DNA from 2 places in the Knoellia sp. LjRoot47 genome. Region 2 is predicted to be linked to the other one. Evidence: predicted binding sites of a transcription regulator. Region 2 holds the regulator's gene; the other holds the start of a gene.
The links. Region 2 encodes HspR, which represses chaperone genes until heat shock. Its sites were predicted from a motif close to AAGTTGAGTCNNNNNGACTCAACTT; they were not measured.
Positions count from the first base shown of each region.

Region 1: the regulator HspR is predicted to act here: its motif matches at 2,081-2,105, upstream of ACSQ11_RS05950 (ATP-dependent Clp protease ATP-binding subunit).

Region 1 is NZ_CAXUQS020000001.1:1,213,382-1,216,952, forward strand. Features, by position in the region: gene ACSQ11_RS05950 (ATP-dependent Clp protease ATP-binding subunit) at 1-1,924, opposite strand, end outside; gene ACSQ11_RS05955 (hypothetical protein) at 2,235-2,984, opposite strand; gene ACSQ11_RS05960 (slipin family protein) at 3,213-3,571, opposite strand, start outside.
Region 2 is NZ_CAXUQS020000001.1:1,519,788-1,523,358, reverse strand. Features, by position in the region: gene mmsA (multiple monosaccharide ABC transporter ATP-binding protein) at 1-1,384, opposite strand, end outside; gene ACSQ11_RS07405 (hypothetical protein) at 1,551-1,820, opposite strand; gene ACSQ11_RS07400 (heat shock protein transcriptional repressor HspR) at 1,848-2,318, opposite strand; gene ACSQ11_RS07395 (DnaJ C-terminal domain-containing protein) at 2,321-3,352, opposite strand; gene grpE (nucleotide exchange factor GrpE) at 3,390-3,571, opposite strand, start outside.

The DNA.
Region 1 (3,571 bases), 310 kb from region 2:
CCTGCAGCAGGCTGTTGAAGATCTCGGGGTGGGCCTTCTCGACCTCGTCGAACAGCACGACCGAGAACGGCTTGCGCCGGACCTTCTCGGTGAGCTGGCCGCCCTCTTCGTAGCCGACGTAGCCGGGAGGCGATCCGAAGAGCCGCGAGACGGTGTGCTTCTCGCTGTACTCGGACATGTCGAGCTGGATGAGGCTGTCCTCGTCGCCGAAGAGGAACTCGGCGAGCGTCTTGGCGAGCTCGGTCTTACCCACACCGGTCGGACCGGCGAAGATGAACGAGCCACCGGGGCGACGCGGGTCCTTGAGGCCGGCGCGGGTGCGACGGATGGCCTGCGACAGCGCCTTGATGGCGTCGTCCATGCCGACGACGCGCTTGTGCAGCTCGTCCTCCATGTGGAGCAGCCGCGAGGACTCCTCCTCGGTGAGCTTGAAGACCGGGATGCCGGTGCTCGCCGCGAGGACCTCGGCGATGAGCTCCTCGTCGACCTCGGCGACGACGTCGAGGTCGCCGCTCTTCCACTCGTTCTCGCGCTGGGTCTTCTCGGCGCGCAGGTTCTTCTCGTCGTCGCGCAGGCGCGCGGCCTTCTCGAAGTCCTGCCCGTCGATCGCCGACTCCTTCTCGCGCACGACGGCCTGGATCTTCTCGTCGAACTCGCGCAGGTCCGGCGGTGCGGTCATCCGGCGGATGCGCAACCGGGCGCCTGCCTCGTCGATGAGGTCGATGGCCTTGTCCGGGAGGAAGCGGTCGTTGACGTAGCGGTCGGCCATGTTGGCGGCCGCGACGAGAGCGCCGTCGGTGATCGAGACGCGGTGGTGTGCCTCGTAGCGGTCACGCAGGCCCTTGAGGATCTCGATCGCGTGGGCCAGCGTCGGCTCGGCCACCTGGATCGGCTGGAAGCGGCGCTCGAGCGCGGCGTCCTTCTCGATGTGTTTGCGGTACTCGTCGAGGGTGGTCGCACCGATGACCTGGAGCTCACCGCGGGCGAGCATCGGCTTGAGGATGCTCGCGGCGTCGATGGCGCCCTCGGCCGCACCGGCACCGACGAGGGTGTGGATCTCGTCGATGAACAGCACGATGTCGCCGCGAGTGCGGATCTCCTTGAGGACCTTCTTGAGGCGCTCCTCGAAGTCACCGCGGTAGCGGCTGCCGGCGACGAGCGCGCCGAGGTCGAGGGTGTAGAGCTGCTTGTCCTTGAGGGTCTCGGGGACCTCTCCGCGCACGATGTCCTGGGCGAGGCCCTCGACGACGGCGGTCTTGCCGACACCGGGCTCACCGATGAGGACGGGGTTGTTCTTGGTGCGGCGGGACAGCACCTGCATGACCCGCTCGATCTCCTTCTCACGCCCGATGACCGGGTCGAGCTTGCCCTCGCGGGCAGCCACGGTGAGGTTGCGACCGAACTGGTCGAGCACCAGCGAGCCGGCGGGGGTGCCCTCGGCGGGGCCACCCTGACCGACGCCTGCGGCAGCGCCCTCCTTGCCACCCTGGTAGCCCGAGATGAGCTGGATGACCTGCTGGCGCACGCGACCGAGGTCCGCGCCGAGCTTGACGAGGACCTGGGCGGCGACGCCCTCACCCTCGCGGATCAGGCCGAGGAGGATGTGCTCGGTGCCGATGTAGTTGTGGCCGAGCTGGAGGGCCTCGCGCAGCGAGAGCTCGAGGACCTTCTTGGCGCGCGGCGTGAACGGGATGTGACCGGTCGGGGCCTGCTGGCCCTGGCCGATGATCTCCTGCACCTGCTCGCGAACGGCGTCCAGAGAGATCCCCAGGCTCTCGAGGGCCTTGCTGGCGACACCCTCACCCTCGTGGATGAGACCGAGGAGGATGTGCTCGGTGCCGATGTAGTTGTGGTTGAGCAGCCGCGCCTCTTCCTGGGCGAGGACGACCACCCGGCGGGCCCGGTCGGTGAACCGTTCGAACATGGTGCTGGCTCCTGACTGATATGAGTCACCTCGATGCTATCCCCGCTGCCTGTATGCCGTGACGTCCCTTCGTCGGACCGTCACCGAATCGGGAGCAGCGGGAGTGCCGCGAGGTGTGTCATGGCGTCCAACGCGGGGCACCTGCCGCGTGTTCCACGCCTGAGCCGAGTCGGCTCATGTTCGCTGTCGGCGGACGCCGTTCGCCGGCCTCGCCGCCTCGACATTCCCGCCCGAAGTGGGTTGTGTGCACTGGGCAGCACCGCCGTGGCCTGGCGCAGTGCACACTTCCGGGGCCCAGTCGAAAGGTCGGTCAGCCCGCGGCGCCGGTGCCGCCGGTCTTGAGGATGCGGATCGTCGTCGCATCGGCCTTGGTCGCCACGACGGTGACCTCGTCACCGGTGGCGAGGGTGCTCACCTTCTTGGCGAGGCGGTCGCGGCTGTCGGCGCCGATCGTGTAGGTCGCGGAATAGCCGTCGGTGCTCCTCACCGTGAGCTTGTCGGCGGTGACGCTGGTGACCGTCCCGCGCTGGAACAGCACGGTCCGGGTCGCGGCGCCGCCGTCCCCGGGGACGACGGCCTCGCCGTGCAGGGCTCCGCCCGCACCCATACCCAGCCCCATCCCCATGCCGGGGAGGTCGCCGCTGCCGCGTCGGTCCTGCCCGGGTGGTGACTGCTCGCGAGAGCCGGGGCCGCGATCGCCCTGGCCCGGGTTCATCTGGCCCGGACCGCGCATCCCACCGTCGTTGCTCGACGTCCAGACGCCCCGGTCGCGTTCGCCACCGAAGTGCCGCGCCAGGCCGACTGCGACGAGTCCCGTGACGAGGAGGACGACCAGGCCGAGGCTCGCGGCCGCCACGACGACGGCCGCTGTGCCACCGGTGGTCGACATGGTGTCGTTCCACGTGGAACGCCGGGCCGGGGCAGCCGCGGCCGTCGCGGCAGGTGCCGCTGGGGGCGCCTGCTGCGGGATCGGGCCGGTGGCCGCCGGGGGTGACCCGGCCGGGTTCGGCGGCACCTCGTGGGGCTCAGGGGTGCCGGGCTGCTGGGGCGTCTCGCTCATGGGAGGTCCTTCCACTCCCGTCCATGATGTCCCTCCAACCTGAGACTCCGCCGGGAGTCGGCTCCGAAGCCACCTGCCGTCGAGGCGGTGCCGCGCCTTCCGCGGCCCGCGCCCCGCGGGGCGCCGGCGCGTGAGGTGGGCGCGGGGTCCCACGGTCCCCACGGGCTGGCATACGGGCAGGTCCGCGGGCGCGGTCGCACTGGCGACCACACCCGCGGACCCGAGGCGTCACTCGTCGTCGCCGAGGCGGAGGACGAGCTGCGTGCCCATCGGCGCGGACTGGACGAGCCGCATCCGCGCGAGCGCGGGGTGGTCGTCGAGCAGCTTGGCGCCGTTGGCGAGCGAACGCAGGGCCGCGGTCTCGGCTCGGGCCGCCTCGAGCTGTGCGGCACCGCGCTGGCGGGCCGTCGCGAGCTCGAGGGTCGCCGCCCGGACCTCGGCCGGGACGATGACGTCCTTGACGACGACCTCGGTGACCGCGACCCCGACCGGTCGGGCCACCGAGGCCACCGCCGCCGTGAGGGCGGCGGCGTCGAGGCCGGAGCCTCGCTGCGCGACCGTGTCGAGCGTCAGCCCGGCGACGGCGT
Region 2 (3,571 bases):
GCAGCTCGGAGCTCACGACGATGACGCCCTTGCCCTGGGCGGCGAGGCGCTGGATGATCCCGTAGATCTCGTACTTGGCACCGACGTCGATGCCGCGGGTGGGCTCGTCGAGGATGAGCAGGTCGGGGTCGGTGAAGAGCCACTTGGAGAGCACGACCTTCTGCTGGTTGCCGCCCGACAGCTTGGCGACGTCGTAGTCGACCGACGGCGTCTTGGTGCGCAGCTGCTTGCGGTAGTCGTCGGCCGCGGAGTGCTCTGCCCGCCGGTCGATGACGAGGTTGTGCGCGATCTTCTTGAGCTTGGCCGACACCGTCGTCGTCTTGATGTCGTCGAGGAGGTTGAGGCCGAGGGTCTTGCGGTCCTCGGTGACGTAGCCGATGCCGGCGTCGATGGCCGCCGGCACGCTGCGCAGGTCGACGCGCTTGCCGTTGAGCGTCATCTCGCCACCGAGCCACGTGCCGTAGGAGTGCCCGAAGATCGAGCGCATGAGCTCGGTGCGGCCCGAGCCCATGAGACCCGCGAAGCCGACGATCTCGCCGCGGCGGACGAAGAACTCCGACTGCTTCGCGACGAGCCGCTCCGGGACCTGCGGGTGGGCGACAGTCCAGCCCTTGACCTCGAACATCACCTCGCCGATCTCGGGGGTGTGGTCGGGGAAGCGCGACTCGAGCGAGCGCCCGACCATGCCGCGGATGATCCGGTCCTCGTCGACGGCGCCCTCGCGCACGTCGAGCGTCTCGACCGTCTGGCCGTCGCGGATGATCGTGATGGCGTCGGCGATGGCCTCGATCTCGTTGAGCTTGTGGCTGATCATGATCGAGGTGATGCCCCTGCCCTGCAGGCCCCGGATGAGGTCGAGCAGGTGGCGCGAGTCCTCCTCGTTGAGCGCCGCCGTGGGCTCGTCGAGGATGAGCAGCTGGACGTCCTTGGCGAGGGCCTTGGCGATCTCGACGAGCTGCTGCTTGCCGACACCGATGTTCTTGATCGGCGTCTCGGGGTCCTCCTCGAGCCCGACCCGGGCGAGGAGGTCGCGCGCGCGGTTGTTGGTCTTGACCCAGTCGATCGCGCCGCGCCTGGTCTCCTCGTTGCCGAGGAAGATGTTCTCGGCGATGGAGAGCTCGGGGATGAGCGCGAGCTCCTGGTGGATGATGACGATGCCCGCGTGCTCGGAGTCACGGATGTTGTTGAACGTGACGTCGGCGCCGTTGAAGCGGATCGTCCCGTCGTAGGTGCCGTGGGGGTGCACGCCCGACAGGACCTTCATCAGGGTTGACTTGCCGGCGCCGTTCTCGCCACAGATCGCGTGGACGTCACCACGGCGGACCGTGAGGTTGACGTCGGACAGGGCCTTGACACCGGGAAATGTCTTGGTGATGCCCGTCATCTCCAGGATGGGCGCAGAACCGGCCACATCGTCTCCTCGTCGACATCGAACACCGTGGACCTCACTGGCCTCGGTGGACAGGATGCTAGACCCAAGATCTGTCAGCCACGCAACGTTCCGGAGCCGGACGCACGGCTTGTCCGGTGGACAAGCGGAAGTGGACAATTCAGGGAAGGCTCGGCTCCGGGTCGTACCAGCCGTCGCGCTCCTCGGCGAGCGCCGAGAAGCGGTCGCGCAGACCACCCTCCACGGGTCCGGAGGGGTCGTCGACCATCTCCTCGCGCACGTGGACACCCCAGTCGGCGTCCTCGGCGTCGTCGTCACCGGCGTGGGCGACCCGGATCACCCGGACCTCGGTGAAGCCCTCCTCGATGAGCTCGGCGGCGATCTCGTCGGCGGTCTCGCGCTCGGGGAAGATCAGCAGGTGCTCGGTCACGCAGCGAAGCGTATGCCGTCCGCGCACTCAGGGACGCCAGAGGACGAGCGCTCGGGACGCCGAGCCGGCGCCCTGTCCCGAACCCGGGCGACGGCGAGGCCGCTCGCCGAGCCGGCTGGCGAGGATCTCGCCACCGGGGCCGACGGAGAAGACGCGTGACCCGCCCGAGGCGGCGGCCCGGAGCTGCTCGACCTCTCGGGTCAGCTCGGCGACCCGCGAACGCAGCGCGTCGACGGAGTTCTCGAGCTCGAGGATCCGGGCGATGCCGGCGAGGCTGACGCCCTCCTCCTGGGAGAGGCGCTGCACCTCGCGGAGCAGCTCGACGTCGCGCGCCGAGTAGCGGCGCCCGCCGCCTCGGGTGCGCGACGGCGTGACGAGTCCGAGCCGGTCGTACTGGCGCAGCGTCTGCGCGTGCATGCCGGCGAGCTCGGCCGCGACCGAGATGACGAACACTGCGGCGTCGTCGTCCGGTCGCGGCGTCGCTCGGCGCGCAGCCACGGTCAGGCCTTCGCCTGCTCGACGAGACCGGCGCGCGGGTCGAGCCCCTCGGCCTCCGCACGCAGCACCTCGACGGCCTCTCGGGCGCGGTCGGACAGCTCGTCGGGGACGAGGACCTGAACCTTGGCGAGCAGGTCGCCCGTCGAGGACGAGCCCGCGACGCCGCGACCCTTGACGCGAAGTACGCGACCCGACGGCGTGCCGGGGGCGATGCGCACCTTGACGCTGGAGCCGTCGAGCGTCGGCACGGCGACCGTGGCACCGAGAGCCGCCTCGGCGAAGGTCACCGGCAGGTCGATCGTGAGGTTGTCGCCGTCGCGCCCGAAGACCGGGTGCTTCTCGACGGTGACGGTGAGGATGAGGTCACCGGCGGCGGCCCCGGGCTCACCGGGCTGGCCCTTGCCGCGGAGCCGGATCTTCTGCCCGTCCTTGACGCCCGCAGGGATCCGGGCCGTGATCGTGCGGCCCTCGGCGGTCCGCAGGGTCACCGTCGAGCCCTCGACGGCGTCCCGGAACGGGAGCGTCGTCGTGGCCTGGACGTCCGCGCCCTTGCGCGGACCGCGGGGGGCGCCGTAGCCGGCATACCCGGGTTGCGGACGACCGCCACCGCCGGCGGCACCGCCGAACATCTGCGACAGGAGGTCGTTGATGTCGTCGCCGCCACCGGGGCCGCCGTAGGACTGACGGCCGCCGGTGTCGAAGCGGACCCGCGACCCACCGCCACCGCCGAACGCGCTGAAGATGTCGTCGAACCCGCCGTTGCCACCGGCCCCACCGGCCGTGAAGCGAGCACCGCCGTGCGCCATCTGCCGGACCGCGTCGTACTCCTCACGCTGCTTGGGGTCCGACAGCACCGCGTGGGCCTCGCCGATGTCCTTGAACTTCTGCTCGGCAGCGGAGTCCCCGGGGTTCTTGTCGGGGTGGTGGGTGCGCGCGAGCTTGCGGTAGGCCTTCTTGATCGCCCCCGCGTCGGCATCCTTGGGGACGCCGAGGATCGCGTAGAAGTCCTTCTCGAACCAGTCCTGGCTCGCCATCAGCGCCTCCTTCCGGACGTCGTCTCGTGAGTATGGGTCACTCGGGGTCGGCCACCGCGACCCGCGCCGGGCGCAGGACCTGGTCACCGGTGCGGTAGCCGCGCTGGAGCACCTGGACGACCGTCGTCGTGCTCGCGTCCGCCGGGAGCTCCGGGTTCGAGGAGTCCCAGGCGGCGTGCATGAGCGCCTCGTGGTGCATCGGGTCGAACGGCTCGCCGA